DNA from 3 places in the Parageobacillus galactosidasius genome. Region 3 is predicted to be linked to each of the others. Evidence: predicted binding sites of a transcription regulator. Region 3 holds the regulator's gene; each other region holds the start of a gene.
The links. The regulator CtsR, encoded in region 3, represses protease genes until heat stress. The targets are predictions, from matches to a motif close to ATGGTCAATAAAGGTCAAACA.
Positions count from the first base shown of each region.

Region 1 (5,964 bases), 870 kb from region 3:
CCGCTCCGTTTCCTCTGGGAACTTGCAGACAGAAGTGCGGACAAAGCGAAAACGAAACGAATTTCATCAAATCGCTTACGAACTTAATAAAATGATTTTAGGCATCCGTACGATTATTACCGAGCTAGCAAAGGCGGTCAAAACGGTCAATCAAGTCAGCGAAAAACAGCAATTGGAAACAAGACGGCTTTCTGAATCGTCTGATGAAATCGCGGCAGCGATGGAAACATTTCGCGAAGGCACAAAACAGCAAACGGTATCAGTAGAACAGGCAAATCATTTCGTCATGCAGATGGTAAAACGGGTGCAAAACATGCAAGAAGAAGTAGAACGCGTCGTTTCACAGGCGAAAAGCGCTCTCACATCGATGAACGAAGGAAACCGTCTCATTGAAGAAACAAAACAAAAAATGGATACCATGCAACAAGAAATAAACAAAACAACCGCATTAATCCATGCTGCAGCGCAAGAAGCAGCCAACGCCCAAGACATGATTTCGTCCATTCGTACGATTACAAAACAGACGAACTTGCTGGCATTAAATGCGTCGATTGAAGCCTCGCGTGCAGGAGAAGCGGGAAAAGGCTTTGCCATCGTCGCCCAGGAAGTTCGCAAGCTCGCCGAAGATACGAACACATTTGCCGCTCAAATTTTAGCTTCGTTGCAAACGATGGCATCAGTACTCCAAGATGCCGTGCAGGCGGTGCAAGAAAATGAGCAGCATGTCGAGAAAACAAAACTTTCCTTATGGAAAACGGGAGAAACGTTTACATTATTTCAGCATATGTTCACCCAATTAAATGAGCTGCTGCAACAAAATAAAATACATGTCGAATCGGTAACGGTGAACGGACAAAACCTTCAGCGGCTCATTGGCGATATTAACGCGATTGCCAGCGATTTTACAAACATGGTGCAAGAAACTACCGCCGGATTAGAACAGCAAACAATAGCCATTCACGAACTAGCTAAAGAAGCAGATGTTTTGCTTGCATCCGTCCATGAGCTAGAAAAAATCATACAGCGCTTTCGCTAATCATCAACAAAACAGCCGTTTTTCCACGTCAATGCGGGAAAACGGCTGCTGTTACGGGCGCGGTACTTTGCGCACCCATAATAGAAAAAGAAATGCAAAACTGATGTAGCCAAATATCGGATATAAAAATGATAAGAGCTCACTGTAGCGGAATAAGCTGACCATATACAGCACGATAAACAACACGGCAAAAAACAAGACGTTAGGAATAGAAACGAGCGTGCGCGCCTGCCGCTGCAGGCCAAAAATGCCGCCGATAATAGACGTAAAAATTTCCCCGTAAATCACAATGATATACACCCAGTAAAAAACGGCGAAAAACGAACGGATCACTTCCGCCATCGGGATATCGTAATTCATTGCATATGGAAACGATAAGAGCACAAAATGGCTGCTTAATAAAATGCCGGTAAGCAGCAGCCCGCCAAGCACTGCGCCGCGCCGCACCATGCGCTCATCTCCCGTCTCGCAAGCCAGCGGCACAAGCACAGGCTGCGCCATCGCCAAATTAAACGCCGCATACGAAAAAGGGGAAAGAAAGGCTTTTAATGAATAGTCTGCCGCTTCCAGTTTCGTTTCACACAATTCTCCCATGGTAATCAGCTTTCCAAACGCAATGGCGCTAAATAGCACCATCATCGGAACAATCAAGGCGTTTACTCCAAATAGCCCTTTTATATCGTACATCATGACTAACAGCGATAAACATAACGTCGCCACAATTCCGATCTGCCGCGGCAACCCGAGCTGTTCCTCAAACACCGCGCCTGCGCCGGCCATCATCACGGCGGTGACTCCGACAATCATCACCGTCATCATGATAGAAATAACCGGGCTCATTGCCCTGCCAAATAAATAGCGGTTAAACTGTTGATAAGAGGCGGCCTTCACTTTCCGTGCCATCACCATCATGCGCGCGCCGCCCCACGTAAACAAGATGCCGCTGATGATAATGCCAATCGTTCCGGACGTTCCGTATTGGGTAAAAAACTCGATAATTTCTTTTCCAGTAGCAAACCCCGCGCCGACGACAGTGCCGACATAAACGGCGGCGATTTGCCAAGCTCCTGACCACTTTCCAGCCACTTCTGCCATCTCCCTCTCCTTGTCCACTATTCACTCCCATATATATGCCGACATAGTTCAATAAAGACGAGATGGCAGTAAAAAAGATGCCACTATAGGGCATCCCTTCATTGCACCGTAATTTGCTCTACTTGATGTTCGTGAAGTTGTTCCGTTTCTACATGAATTTTTACAGAATATGTCCCGTTTTCTTGAAACGACGTTGCTGCCTCGTATTGGCCTGCTTGTTTTTCGCTTGCTTCGATAAACAGGTGCTTTCCGTTATCTTTCCACACTTCAAAACGAACGGTAGCGCCTGCAAGCGGCTTGCCATCATGAGTAATATGTACCGTTAAATGCGCTTCTTTATTTACGGAAAATTGTTTTTCATGAAGCATCATCATGACATCGGCATGATGGTGTTCATCACCGTGATGTTCCTCTGCATGATTTTGCGGCTGATCGCTCGGTGTGCCAACAACGATATCTTTTTTCGGCATATTATGCATATTTCGTGCTGTCACGTGGCTAATGACCGAATACGTCCCCGGCTCGGTAAACGTCTTTTTCACAGAATATTTGCCATCACCATCATTTTTGGCAGTTAACATCTCGCGCTTCTCGCTTCCATGTTTCCACACTTCAAACTTCACTTCATCCGCATCATTCACTTTTTCCCCGCCGTATGTCACGATACAAGAAAGTGTCGTTTCCTTATTTAATTCAATATGATCCGGTGTCTGAAGTTGAACTTCAAGCATTGCCGGCTTTTCCTCTTGCTTTTGCTGGCTGCAGGCGGCAAATAAAAGCAATATTAACATCAATGGCAAAAACAGCGAAAGCTTTTTCATTTTTTTTTACTTCCCCTTTGCTCTATTTTCTAGACTTAACTATACCATAACTTTTTCTTATCCGTACATTATTCACTATTCCTTCAAAAACATTTCACGGTTACAACAAATTTTTTTGTAAAAAACTCTTGAAAGTCAAAGATAGTCAAAGTATAATAAAATCAGAAAGTCAAAGATAGTCAAAGTCAAAAGAGCGAAAAAGGAGGTTATGCCTCATGCTTTGTCAAGTATGCCATCAAAACGAAGCGACGGTATTTGTCAATTTACAATTTAATCATGAGAAAAAGCAAATGCACCTTTGCCACGAATGTTATGAAAAACAAAAACAAGAGCTGACTATTCCGATCAATTTCGGTTTCGATAATTTCTCGTCATTCCCATTTGACGATTTCTTTATGAACGGATTTTCGCCAATTTCGGAAATGGATACGCCATCAGCAAATATGGCACAACCATCCAAACCATCCAAATGGAACAGAAACGGTAAAAGAGGCGGCGGTTTCTTAGACCAATTTGGCCGCAACTTAACACAGCTTGCGAAAGCCGGTCTGATTGACCCAGTCATCGGACGCGATAAAGAAATTGAACGCGTCATTGAAATTTTAAACCGCCGCAATAAAAACAACCCGGTATTAATCGGGGAACCAGGTGTCGGTAAAACAGCGATTGTCGAAGGACTCGCCTTGAAAATCGCTGAAGGGCAAGTTCCGGAAAAACTATTAAACAAGGAAGTATATTTGCTTGACGTCGCATCGCTTGTTGCGAATACAGGCATTCGCGGTCAATTCGAAGAGCGGATGAAACGGCTCATCGCTGAATTGCAGCGCCGGAAAAACGTCATTCTCTTCATCGATGAAATTCACTTGCTTGTCGGCGCCGGTTCGGCGGAAGGTTCGATGGACGCGGGCAACATTTTAAAACCAGCGCTCGCGCGTGGAGAATTGCAAGTCGTCGGCGCTACAACGTTGAAAGAATATCGCCAAATTGAAAAAGACGCTGCGCTTGAACGCCGTTTCCAACCAGTTATCGTGCATGAACCAACGGTCGAAGAAGCGATTACGATTTTAAAAGGGATTCAGCCGAAATACGAGCAATTCCATCATGTGAAATATACGGACGAAGCGATTGAAGCGTGCGTCAAATTGTCGCACCGTTACATTCAAGACCGCTTCTTGCCGGACAAAGCGATCGACTTGTTAGACGAAGCCGGCTCCAAAGCGAACTTGCGCCTCGGTCCGACAGATGAAAAACAAATTCAAGAACGCCTTGCGCAAATCGCCAAAGAAAAAGCAAAAGCAGTGAAAGAAGAAAATTTCGAACTGGCAGCGAAATTGCGCAGCGAAGAGTTGAAATTGGAAAAACAATTGCAAAACGGCGTAAACCAAGAACGCCCAGTTGTCGATGTTGCTGATATCCAACGCATCATCGAAGAGAAAACAGGCATTCCTGTCGGCAAACTGCAGGCCGATGAAAAAGAAAAAATGAAACATTTAGAAGAAAACTTAGCGAAAAAAGTCATTGGCCAAGAAGAAGCGGTCAAAAAAGTCGCCAAAGCAATCCGCCGCAGCCGCGCGGGATTAAAAGCAAAACACCGCCCAATCGGTTCGTTCTTATTCGTTGGTCCGACTGGCGTCGGAAAAACGGAGCTGGCGAAAACGTTGGCAGAAGAGCTATTCGGCTCAAAAGATGCAATGATTCGCCTCGACATGAGCGAATACATGGAAAAACATTCGGTATCGAAATTAATCGGTTCGCCTCCTGGCTATGTCGGTCACGAAGAAGCCGGCCAGCTTACAGAAAAAGTGCGCCGCAATCCATACAGCATTATCTTGCTTGACGAGATTGAAAAAGCGCACCCAGATGTGCAACACATTTTCCTTCAAATTTTAGAAGACGGCCGTCTCACTGACAGCCAAGGACGCACCGTAAGCTTTAAAGATACAGTCATCATCGCAACAAGCAACGCCGGCGTGACAGACAAAAAAATTACGGTCGGATTTGAAAAACAACAAACACAAACAAGCATTCTCGACTCATTAAACGCATACTTCAAACCAGAGTTTTTAAACCGTTTCGATGCGATTATTGAATTCAAATCGTTGAAAAAAGAACATATGCTGCAAATTGTTGATCTCATGCTTGACGAAGTAAAAGCAGCAATGCGCGAACAACACATCGACCTTGACGTTTCGCAAGCGGCGAAAGAAAAATTAGCCGAACTCGGCTACCATCCAGCATTCGGCGCTCGTCCGCTCCGCCGCGTCATCCAAGAACATGTCGAAGACAAAATCGCCGATGTGCTGCTGGATGAAAACGATCAAGTCAAAGCGATTCGCATCGATGTCGAAAACGATGCGATTGTCGCCAAACCTTTGCATAAACAAACCGCCTAATCCCTTAATGGGAAAGGCGGTTCTTTTTTTGCCCATCCTTATTCGCTTGTACGTTATCACATTATTCCAGATTGAAAGATAATTACAAATTAGATGCATACCTTTACATGGAGTGTCGCACATGTCAAACTTAATGTCCTGCGAAATAAGTAATTAAAGTCGCCCCTTTCGATAGAAAACATGCCTGCAAAAGCTCCACGTCATAACGATCCTTTTATGAATTATAGGGAAAAAACCTACTTTACTAATGAGGCACAAAGGAAACACGCATAAAACGGGAAAGATTGTTAAACAATAGTAGCGCTCAACAAAGATATATTATGAGGTGATGGAATGAAAGTATGGTCTAAGTTTTTAATCTGTATATGTTTGCTATTTACGTTTCATTTACCTGTTCAGGCGCAGAAAATTACCATTCCAAAACAAGCAGTAAATATCCAACGTGCCGCAAACTTAAAGGATTTAGTAAGCGGCTCAACATTCATTGCTTATGGTTGGTTCGATACTTCTTTCCAGAAACAGCAGTTAAATAAATCTGTACAAGGGGGGAAGCTCGTTAATTTTGTACAAAGCTTTCATGTCGACAAATATTTAAAGGGAACCGGCGGCAAAATCATTA
Region 1 is NZ_NDYL01000001.1:963,554-969,517, reverse strand. Features, by position in the region: gene B9L23_RS05135 (methyl-accepting chemotaxis protein) at 1-1,036, shown strand, start outside; gene B9L23_RS05130 (YkvI family membrane protein) at 1,088-2,131, opposite strand; gene B9L23_RS05125 (FixH family protein) at 2,230-2,952, opposite strand; gene B9L23_RS05120 (ATP-dependent Clp protease ATP-binding subunit) at 3,168-5,345, shown strand; gene B9L23_RS05115 (hypothetical protein) at 5,679-5,964, shown strand, end outside.
Region 1: the regulator CtsR is predicted to act here: its motif matches at 3,084-3,104, upstream of B9L23_RS05120 (ATP-dependent Clp protease ATP-binding subunit).

Region 2 (5,964 bases), on a different contig from region 3:
GAATCCATCCGCGAAGCGTGTATTCGCGAATATCGCGAGGAGACAGGAATTTACTTAAAAAACCCAAAGCTCAAAGGAATTTTTACGATGGTCATCAAAGACCAAGAGCAAATCGTTTCTGAATGGATGATGTTTACTTTTTTTGCTGAACAATTTGACGGAGAAAACGTTCCATATTGTGAAGAAGGAAAGTTGGAATGGCATCCGGTGGAAACAATCCATCAGCTTCCGATGGCACCAGGTGATTATCATATTTTAGATTACGCGCTAAAAGGATCGGACATTATGTACGGGACGTTTATATATACGAAAGATTTTGAGCTGCTTTCCTATCGGTTAGATCCCAGTTAATAGAGTGGAGGGAGAGGCATGAGCACAGGTTCGGCCAACCATATTCAAATGGTGATTATTACAGGAATGTCTGGCGCTGGAAAAACGGTCGCTATGCATAGTTTTGAAGACTTAGGTTTTTTTTGTGTCGATAATTTGCCGCCGACGTTGCTCCCAAAATTTTTGGAGTTGATGAAAGAATCGGGGAATAAAATGAATAAAGTGGCGTTAGTAATGGATTTGCGGAGCCGTGACTTTTTCGATAGTTTGTTTACCGCGCTAGACGAGCTGACGGAGCAATCATGGGTGACGCCGCAGATTTTATTTTTAGATGCGAAAGATTCGACGCTTGTGGCGCGATATAAAGAAACGAGACGCACACACCCGCTTGCCTCAAATGGATTGCCGCTTGAAGGCATCCGTTTAGAGCGCAAATTGCTCGAAGAGTTAAAAGGGCGGGCGCAAATTATTTATGATACGTCTGATTTAAAGCCACGGGAGTTAAGGGAAAAAATTTTACAGCAATTTTCTTCTCACACGCAACAGACGTTTACCGTCAACGTGATGTCGTTTGGCTTTAAATACGGCATTCCGATTGACGCTGATTTAGTTTTTGATGTCCGCTTTTTGCCAAATCCTCATTATATTGACCATATGCGGCCGAAAACAGGGTTGGATGAAGAAGTTTCCTCCTACGTGTTAAAGTGGAGCGAAACGCAGAAATTTCTTGAGAAACTAATTGATTTATTAGCCTTTATGCTCCCTCATTATAAGAGAGAAGGAAAAAGCCAGCTTGTGATCGCCATCGGCTGTACAGGGGGTCAGCACCGGTCGGTTGCCATTGCCGAATATATTGCCCGTTATTTTTCGAAAGATTATAAAACCCATGTGTCCCACCGTGACATGGAGAGGAGAAAGGAAAAGCATAAATGAGTGTGAAGCATCAGCCTAAAATTGTCATTATCGGCGGCGGAACAGGGCTCCCTGTATTGTTGCGCGGCTTGAAGCAGTATGCCATTGATATTACGGCAATCGTTACTGTCGCTGATGATGGCGGCAGCTCAGGAAGATTGCGCGATGAATTAGATATTCCGCCACCGGGAGATGTGCGTAATGTATTGGCAGCGCTGTCAGATGTCGAGCCGCTTATTGTTGAATTGTTCCAACATCGATTTAAAAACGGCAACGGTCTATCAGGACATTCGTTAGGTAATTTAATTTTGGCAGCGTTGACGTCCATTACCGGCGATTTTGTCAAAGCCATCCGCGAGATGAGCAAAGTGTTGAAAGTGCACGGACAAGTATTGCCAGCGGCGAATAAAAGCGTCGTTCTTCATGCGGAAATGGAAGATGGCGTCATTGTTTCTGGAGAATCGAAAATTCCTTATTCCGGCAAAAGGATTAAAAAAGTATTTTTGACACCGGAAAATATTGAACCGCTTCCAGAAACGATTGAAGCGATTCGTTCTGCGGATTTGATCGTCATCGGTCCGGGAAGTTTATATACGAGTATTTTGCCAAATTTACTTGTGCCGAAAATCGGGCAAGAAGTTTGTCAAGCAAAAGCAAAAAAAGTGTATATATGTAATGTGATGACCCAAGCGGGTGAGACGCTGCACTACACGGTAAGCGACCATGTCAAAGCGCTCCATGACCATATGGGATGTTTATTTTTGGATGTTGTTGTTGTGAATAATGGTCATATTCCGGAAGAAATTCAAAAACGTTATGCAGAAGAGCTGGCGGAACCGGTGAAGGATGATAGCGATCGGCTCATCGATTTAGGAATTCAAGTGATTCGCGATAATATCGTCAGCTATGAAGATCACGTCATTCGTCACGATACGAAAAAAGTGGCATCGTTACTTATTTCGCTGATTACAGCACCTCCTTCCTCCTGATTACGATGAATGAATCGTTGGAGGTGACTAACCATGTCGTTTGCGTCAGAAACGAAAAAAGAACTAACGAATTTGGAAGTGAAACCGTGCTGTTTAAAAGCAGAATTGTCAGCGCTTCTGCGCATGAATGGTTTGCTGTCTTTTTCCAATCAGCAAATACTTGTGGATGTGCAAACGGAAAATGCCGCGATCGCGCGAAGAATTTATACTCTTTTAAAAAAAGGGTATACGGTGACAGTAGAACTATTGGTTCGAAAAAAAATGCGCCTGAAAAAAAATAATGTATACATCGTTCGAATTATTGACGGCGCTCATGAACTATTAAAGGATTTAAAAATATTGAAGGAGGATTTTTCACTAATTCGCGTGATTTCACCAGAATTAGTGAAAAAAAAGTGCTGTAAGCGTTCTTATTTGCGCGGTGCGTTTCTTGCCGGAGGATCTGTAAACAATCCGGAAACGTCATCGTACCATTTAGAAATTTTTTCTCTTTATGAAGAACATAACAATTCATTATGTGAATTAATGAACAGCCACTTTTTTCTTAATGCCAAAACATTGGAACGAAAAAAAGGGTTTATTACGTATTTAAAAGAAGCGGAAAAAATCTCTGAGTTTTTAAATATTATCGGCGCACATCAAGCGTTATTGCGCTTTGAAGATATTCGCATTGTACGCGATATGAGAAATTCGGTAAACCGTCTTGTCAATTGCGAAACAGCAAACTTAAATAAAACGATTGGCGCTGCGCTTCGCCAAGTAGAAAACATTCGCTATATTGATGAAACCATCGGATTGAGCGCCCTTCCTGATAAATTGCGGGAAATTGCGGAATTGCGGATGATGTATCAAGACGTAACGTTAAAAGAATTAGGCGAGTTAGTATCCGGTGGAAAGATTAGTAAATCAGGAATTAATCACCGTCTGCGAAAAATTGATGAGATTGCGGAACGATTGCGGGCAGGTAAGCCTGTTGATTTTCATAAGTCATTATAAAAAAGGGGAGATGGAGAATGGTAGAGAAACAAGTAGAAGTACGATTAAAAACGGGATTACAAGCACGCCCGGCAGCGTTGTTTGTTCAGGAAGCGAATCGCTTTTCTTCCGATATTTATCTAGAAAAAGACGGAAAGAAAGTGAACGCAAAAAGCATTATGGGGCTAATGAGCCTTGCGATCAGCACCGGTTCTGTCATTAAGTTGATTGCGGATGGTCCGGATGAAAACGAAGCAATTGAAAAATTGGCAAACTATGTACAAAAAGAAAAATAAAGAATAGGCTGCTTCTATGTCAAGCGAAGCAGCCTGTTTTTTCATGTTTTATTTTTCATCTATGCGTGTTAATACACGGTCGATAATGCCGTATTCTTGTGCTTTTTGCGCCGTCATGAAGTTATCGCGGTCTGTATCGCGTTCAATCACTTCGACTGGTTGGCCAGTATTTTCAGCAAGAATGCGATTTAACTTATCGCGCAAGAAGAGAATCCGTTTTGCGGCGATTTCAATTTCTGTGGCTTGACCTTGCGCGCCGCCAAGCGGTTGGTGAATCATAATTTCACTGTTTGGCAAGGCAAACCGTTTTCCTTTTGCTCCTGCGGCAAGCAAGAACGCACCCATCGAAGCAGCCATACCGATACAAATTGTAGAAACGTCTGGCTTAATAAATTGCATCGTATCATAAATTGCCAAGCCAGCAGTAATCGAACCACCTGGGCTATTGATGTAAAGCGAAATATCTTTTTCAGGATCCTCGGCCGCTAAAAATAATAATTGGGAAACGATCGAGTTTGCCACTTGGTCATCAATTGGGCTGCCAAGAATAATAATGCGGTCTTTTAATAAACGAGAATAAATGTCATAAGCACGTTCTCCGCGGCTTGTTTGCTCAATAACTGTAGGAATTAAATTCATGAAGCTTCCTCCTTTACCAATCGCTTAATCGTATGTACCTCTATCATACCTAAATGGTCAATGAAGGTCAAACAAAAAATATTGACCTTACTTTATTATTATTCGCTATAAACGTAGGACATCCCTTTTTTCATCATAACCTCTTTTTCATTTTTTAAACACATTTTCCCTCTTGCAATATAAAGGTGTTTTCAATATAATTGAATATGCAACTGATAATAGCAACTAAATATAATGCCCTCGTAGTGTAGTGGATAGCACGAGAGATTCCGGTTCTCTTAGCGTGGGTTCGAATCCTGCCGAGGGCGTATCAAGTGAAAACCTGCTGCGAAACGTAGCAGGTTTTTTTGTGCCTTGAATATAAAATCAACAGTCTGGCTCGATGATCGACTGTTGGCGTACCAATCTGCCTTTTTGAATGACGGATAAAGTTCAGTCACCGCCAATGGTTTTATAAACAATAGGTTTAACAATTATTTTTTTATATACCGCCGGGGCGACAGTATTGTACAATAAAAAAAAGGGGGCTTGACAATGAGGGCCGAATTATTGCAGGAGCAGCGACTTAAGCTATCGCTTACAAAGGAATTGACTCAAGCAATTGAACTATTGCAATATTCTGCTGTGGAATTACAGTCCTTTTTGTATGAGCAGTCGTTGGAAAATCCTTTTCTCGAAATTCGCGACTACCGGTTAAAGCGAAACTTCCGCAACTTATCGGATAAGGAAAAACAGCAGTGGATTGAAAATATGAGCACTTATTCGGAAACGCTTTCATCATATTTAACTGCACAGCTCCCAGCTCTTTCGCTTTCGGAACACGAAGAACGCATCGTGCATTATATGATTGCTTGCCTTGATGAAGATGGGTATTTGCGGGTAAATATCGAAGAAATTGCAGAACGATTTGCTATTTCCAAACAGGAAGCAGAAAAGGCGCTTCAGATCATTCAGTCATTAGAGCCGGCTGGCGTTGGCGCCCGCAACTTGCAAGAATGTTTATATTTACAGTTAAAGCGCTTACCATATCGCGATGAATTCGCGGAACAGATTATACAGCACCATTTTTCGTTATTTGTCGAAAAAGCTTGGAAAACATTGGCGAAACAACTTGGCGTGGATATCGCTTTATTGCAGCGTGTATGGGATTTAATTCGCACGCTTGAACCGCGTCCTGGCATCCATTATACAAAAGAGAGACCGCATTTTATTGTTCCCGATATAATTGTCCAACGCAGCGAAGAAGGTGATTGGCGCATTTTTTACAATGAAGATGTGCATCCGGAACTCATCTGGAATCGGGGATACGAGCAAAAGATTTCCAGCTGTCAAGACGGGCAGGTTCACGCGTTTGTAAAAGATAAATATCGCCAGTTTTTATGGTTAGCAAAAAGTCTGGAACAGCGCAAACAAACATTGCTGAACATTATGCATGTCATTGTCGATAAACAAAAACAATGTTTTGAAACTGGTTTTGCAGCCTTAAAGCCCCTTACAATGCGCGAAGTTGCGGAAGAGCTTGGCATTCACGAATCTACTGTCAGCCGCGCGGTAAAAAACAAATATGTTCAAGCGCCGTTTGGCACAGTGGAACTTCGCCGCTTTTTTTCAAGCGCTGTTTCTTCTGTTTACATGGATGAAGATGCTGCCTCTTCTGTAAAAGTAAAAATGTTTATCAAGCAGTTAATTGAACAGGAAAATAAGCAGCAGCCGCTTTCTGACCAAAAGCTCGCCGATTTATTACATGAGCAATACGGTGTGGTGATCTCGCGCAGAACGGTCGCAAAATATCGCGAACAACTGCATATTCCATCATCTGCAAA
Region 2 is NZ_NDYL01000002.1:1,532,671-1,538,634, reverse strand. Features, by position in the region: gene B9L23_RS17475 (8-oxo-dGTP diphosphatase) at 1-351, shown strand, start outside; gene rapZ (RNase adapter RapZ) at 370-1,263, shown strand; gene B9L23_RS17465 (gluconeogenesis factor YvcK family protein) at 1,260-2,231, shown strand; gene whiA (DNA-binding protein WhiA) at 2,265-3,227, shown strand; gene B9L23_RS17455 (HPr family phosphocarrier protein) at 3,245-3,502, shown strand; gene clpP (ATP-dependent Clp endopeptidase proteolytic subunit ClpP) at 3,551-4,141, opposite strand; tRNA gene B9L23_RS17445 (tRNA-Arg) at 4,378-4,449, shown strand; gene rpoN (RNA polymerase factor sigma-54) at 4,676-5,964, shown strand, end outside.
Region 2: the regulator CtsR is predicted to act here: its motif matches at 4,195-4,215, upstream of clpP (ATP-dependent Clp endopeptidase proteolytic subunit ClpP).

Region 3 (5,964 bases):
TTAAACGAGATGTCGAGTGCTTCTCCATATATTCCGACATATCGATGCGAATAAGTGCGTCTTCATCACCGAACATCGCTTCTGCAAGCGCTCTTGCTAATTCTGTTTTTCCAACACCAGTTGGACCGAGGAAAATGAACGAGCCAATCGGGCGTTTCGGATCTTTTAATCCAGCGCGTGCACGACGAACTGCTTTGGCAACTGCTTTTACTGCTTCATCTTGACCAACGACGCGGGAATGTAAAATTTCTTCTAGTTTCAATAATCGTTCTGTTTCTGTTTGCGCAAGTTTTGACACCGGAATTCCTGTCCAGCTTGATACAACCATCGCAATGTCTTCCACTGTTACTTCAGAGTTTTCCTGACCCTGTTTTTCTTTCCACGCGCGTTTCGTTTCTTCTAATTCTTCACGTAAACGTTGTTCCATATCACGCAAGGAAGCAGCTTTTTCAAATTCTTGGCTTTGTACAGCAGCATCTTTTTCTTTGCGTACTTCCTCAAGTTTTTGCTCAAGCTCCTTTAATTGTGGAGGAGCAGTAAACGAACGAAGGCGAACTTTCGAACAAGCCTCATCGATTAAATCGATTGCTTTATCTGGAAGGAAACGGTCAGTAATATAGCGGTCAGATAATTTTACTGCCTGAATGATTGCTTCATCCGAAATAGATACACGGTGATGCGCTTCATAGCGATCGCGCAATCCTTTTAAAATTTGAATCGATTCTTCTACCGTCGGTTCATCGACGTAAATTGGTTGGAAACGACGTTCTAATGCCGCGTCTTTTTCAATATATTTCCGATACTCATCCAATGTAGTCGCACCAATGCATTGCAACTCCCCACGGGCAAGCGCTGGCTTCAAGATGTTCGATGCGTCAATCGCACCTTCTGCACCACCTGCGCCAATAAGCGTATGGAGCTCATCAATGAAGAGAATGATATTTCCTGCTTGACGAATCTCATCCATCACTTTTTTCAGACGATCTTCAAATTCACCGCGGTATTTTGTACCAGCTACTACCGTTCCCATATCTAACGTCATTACTCGCTTATCGCGGAGTGTTTCTGGAACCTCATTATTTACGATTTGTTGCGCAAGACCTTCAGCAATGGCTGTTTTCCCAACCCCAGGTTCTCCGATTAACACCGGGTTATTTTTTGTACGACGGCTTAACACTTCAATAACGCGCTGAATTTCCTTGCTTCTGCCAATAACAGGGTCTAATCTTCCTTCACGAGCAATCGCCGTTAAATCGCGAGCTAAGCTGTCTAATGTTGGTGTACTTACGTGTGAAGCACCGCCTCCTGAATGACCGGAAACAGACTCATTGCTTCCAAGCAGTTGCAACACTTGTTGGCGCGCTTTATTAAGACTTACTCCCAAATTGTTAAGTACGCGGGCCGCAACTCCTTCACCTTCACGAATAAGACCTAGTAAAATATGTTCTGTTCCTACATAGGAATGGCCAAGCTTTCTCGCTTCATCCATCGATAGTTCAATTACTTTTTTCGCACGCGGCGTATAATGGATCGTATGGGAAACTTCATGGCCGCGACCGATTAACGATTCTACCTCTTTTTGAATTTTTTCTGGCCCAAGCCCTAAAGCCATTAATGCTTTTGCTGCAATTCCTTCCCCCTCGCGAATTAAACCTAATAAAATATGTTCCGTTCCAATGTTATTATGGCCAAGGCGTATTGCTTCCTCTTGAGCTAGCGCCAATACTTTTTGCGCCCGCTCCGTAAATCTTCCAAACATCATTATTCATCACCCTCCATCGCTTTTCTTTCTTCCATTTTTAGACGTTCGCGGATTAGTGCCGCCCGTCGAACATCCCGTTCTTCCGGTCTTAGCACGCCGCCTGCATACTGTTGTAAAAATCCAGGTTGAGTTAAAATCATCAGCTCATTTAAAATATTGCGCGAAATATTTTTAATATATCCTAAGTCAATTCCTAAACGTACATCAGACAAACATTGCGCTGCTTCTTTAGATTCAATAACACGGCTATTTGCTAATATCCCATAAGAACGGAATACTCTGTCTTCTAATTGTATGTTTAAAGTTTTGACTAATGTCTCCCTCGCCATTCTTTCCTGGGCAATTAATTGTTGAACAACGCTTTTCAAATCTTCCACAATATCCTCTTCCGACTTTCCTAATGTAATTTGATTTGAAATTTGGAAAATGTTACCTAACGCCTCACTGCCTTCTCCATATGTTCCGCGTACTACTAATCCTAGTTGGTTGATTGCTGGAATAATGCGGTTTATTTGCTGTGTTAAAACGAGAGCCGGGAGATGCATCATAACAGAAGCGCGCATCCCTGTTCCAACGTTTGTCGGACAGCTTGTTAAATATCCGAGTTTTTCATCAAACGCATAATTGACATGTTCCTCAATCCAATCATCAAGCTCATTAGCCACTTTTAACGCTTCTGTTAATTGAAGACCAGGAAATAAACATTGAATACGAATGTGATCCTCTTCATTAATCATAATGCTTATTTCTTCATTTTCTGAAAGCAAGCACGCCCCAAAAGGAGAATCTTCTGCCAAATGCGGGCTAATTAAATGCTTTTCTACCAATACCCTTTTTTCAATCGGTTGAAGCTCTGACATTTTTAACAATTCAAAACGACCGACAGACGGGTAAAAACGATGAGCAAATGTTTGCTCAAACAATGAAACAATTTGCTGTGCTTCCTCATTGTTAAATACTGTTGGAAACTGAAAATCAACAATGTTTCTTGCTAAACGGATACGGCTGCTTAACACGATATCAGAATCAGGCCCCTCTTGACTCATCCAAGAACTGACCGCCGTATTAAAAAACTTCTCAAACGACATATAACTACATCTCCCCCCCTCGATGTTGATGCAACTGATATTCAAGAGAGCGAATTTGATCACGAACCTCTGCCGCCTTTTCAAATTCTTCTCTCGCCACAAGTTCTTGCAGTTTTTGTTTTAACATAGCAATTTGCTTGCGCAGATGGAGTGTTCCACCTTTTCGTTTCGGTATTTTTCCAGCATGGGTTGTATTTCCGCTATGGAGTCTTTTTAATATTGGTGGTAAATATCTAGCAAATGTGCGGTAACAGTTTGAACAGCCGAAACGGCCTGTTTTTGTAAACTGATGATAAGTCATTGCACACTTCTCGCATTGTAAAATATCGGTGCTTTGGAACGGGCTTGACGTCATTTCTTTCATTGGAGATGAAAAATTAAGCAGGCCAGCTAATAAATTATTAAAGGAAAAGTCATCATTTCCGTAAAACATAAACATATCACTATTCTCTTGAGCGCATTGTTCGCAAAGATGAAATTCGGTTTTTTCGCCGTTTATAATTTTCGTAAAATGCACTGTTGCCGGTCTTTGATTGCATTCCTGACATATCAACTTTATCCCCTCCCTACTTATATTTTAGCGATATCAACATCGCTCTTAGCATGCGTGCTCTCAATTCATCACGTTGGGGCAAATCGATGTATAATACAGAACGGTCCATTACGCTTAGCATAATCTTTGCTTCTCGTTCGGTAATTACTTTTTCCTCGACAAGACGATCAATAATATCTTCCGCATTTGATTGACTAATCCGATGCTGGATTAATTCTAACAGTTGATCAATTAACTGTGCTTCACTTTTTGTTTTCACTTTCATAATGCGGATGTAACCACCGCCACCGCGCTTACTCTCAACAATATATCCTCGCTCTAGCGTAAATCTTGTATTAATAACATAATTAATTTGTGAGGGAACACATTGAAATTTATCAGCAATTTCACTTCTTTTGATTTCCACAATGTCTTTACCGCTCATATTTAATACCTGTTTTAAATATTGCTCAATAATATCAGAAATGTTTGGCACTCTACCTCCTCCTTACAAACCAAGTTGACTTTGACTATATTTGACCTTACTTCTACTATATAGTTTATTATAAAAAAATGCAAGGGTCACTCACAAAAATGGCTAGTCATATGATTTCCTTTTTTTTCGAAAATGAAACATGATTTTAGGTAATAAAAGGAAAGGGTAAGCAAATATAGAAAAAAAGAAGCATGCCTTTCATTAAGGCATGCTTCTTTTTACATTGCCTAGCAACGACCTACTCTTGCAGGGGCGCTGGCCCCAACTACCATCGGCGCTGGAGAGCTTAACTTCCGTGTTCGGGATGGGAACGGGTGTTTCCTCTCCGCTATTGTCACTAGGCAATTATCTCAATTGGACATTTATTATTATATTCCAATCATCACGTTTGTCAAGAGGGATTTCGTTCCCTCAAAACTAGATAACCGTCCGTTTGGAAGAAGCCGTCTTGCGTAGGCGGCCTATGCTTTTCCGTTGTCTAGCTCCGGTGCCTAGCTCTCTTGCGCCAAATAACCTTCTCCCTTGAGGTGCAAGCACCTCTACGGGCGAAGAACATTTTCCTTTTGACGCTAAGCGCTCGCCTCCACTTTTCCGCTTGGTTAAGTCCTCGATCGATTAGTATCCGTCAGCTCCACGTGTCGCCACGCTTCCACCTCGGACCTATCGACCTCGTCATCTTCGAGGGATCTTACTCGCTTGACGCGATGGGAAATCTCATCTTTATGACGCTGCAAAGCAAGATATTCCCATTGATGTGATCAAAAAACAGCTCCGTATCGCGTAAGGGGTACCCTGTTTGTCTCTCTAACCATGGAAATTATTGTAATGAAAAATGCTCATCTACAGTAATTTTAGTAACCCTGATAATGATCCTAGAGGTGAATGGATTAAGGGTGATTTAACAGTAGGAATGACTAAAGAACAAAGACCTAATCAATATTATGATTTGGTTGACCCAAAAACAGGAATTGTTTATAAGCCTAATCCTCAAAGAGTATGGGCTTATGTAAAAGAGTCAATGGATAAATTAATAAAGGAAAATAGAATATATTTTCCGAACAACCCGAAACAGAAACCAATGTATAAAAGGTTTAAAAGTGAATTGAAAGTTGTTGTAAATCCTATTTCTACTTGGATCAACGAAAATTCAAAGTTGGTTGATTCTAATGAAGTCACACAGTTATATTCGGGACTAAATTCAGAGGGCACAAAAGTAATACAAAACTTATTTGAAAACAGAATTTTTGACTACCCTAAACCGATTTCCCTATTAATTTCTATTATTAATCAATGCACTAAAAAAGATGATATTATCCTTGACTTTTTTTCAGGTTCCGCTACAACAGCCCATGCAGTGATGCAATTAAACGCCGAAGACGGAGGAAAACGTAAGTTTATTATGGTCCAGCTGCCTGAGAAGACAGATGAAAAATCAGATGCGTATAAAGCGGGATATGAAAACATTTGTGAAATCGGCAAAGAACGCATCCGCCGCGCGGGCGAGAAAATTGTTCAGGAAACAGGAAAAACGGATTTAGACATCGGTTTTAAAGTGTTTAAGCTCGATTCTTCGAACGTGAAAACATGGGATCCTGATTTTGACAACTTGGAGCAAACCCTTTTCGATTTGCAGGATAACATTAAAGAAGACCGCACGAAAGAAGATTTGTTGTATGAGATTTTACTGAAAATCGGCCTGCCGCTCACCACACCGATTGAAGAAATTGATTATAACGGCAAAACGATTTATAACGTTGCCTATGGTTCCGTGTTAGTATGTTTAGAAGATGACATCGATTTGGATATCGTTCAGGAGATGTTGAAATATCAATCCGAGCATATGCCGCCGAAAGTCATTTTCAAAGAGTCTGGCTTTATTAGCGACGCCGTGAAAACGAACGCGATTCAAACATTGAAAAAGCACGGAATCACGGATGTTAGGAGTGTGTAACCGATGAAGCTGAAGTTTATCGCGGACTTGGATTATCAAAAGCGGGCGATTGATTCCGTTGTGCAAATTTTTAAAGGGCAAGAAATGAGCCAGTCCAACTTCACCGTTTCGTATGGACCAAACGCGGGGATGATT
Region 3 is NZ_NDYL01000001.1:98,323-104,286, reverse strand. Features, by position in the region: gene clpC (ATP-dependent protease ATP-binding subunit ClpC) at 1-1,762, opposite strand, end outside; gene mcsB (protein-arginine kinase McsB) at 1,762-2,850, opposite strand; gene mcsA (protein-arginine kinase activator protein McsA) at 2,855-3,403, opposite strand; gene B9L23_RS00505 (CtsR family transcriptional regulator) at 3,417-3,878, opposite strand; rRNA gene rrf (5S ribosomal RNA) at 4,104-4,220, opposite strand; partial or broken gene B9L23_RS00495 (site-specific DNA-methyltransferase) at 4,726-5,829, shown strand; gene B9L23_RS00490 (type III restriction-modification system endonuclease) at 5,833-5,964, shown strand, end outside.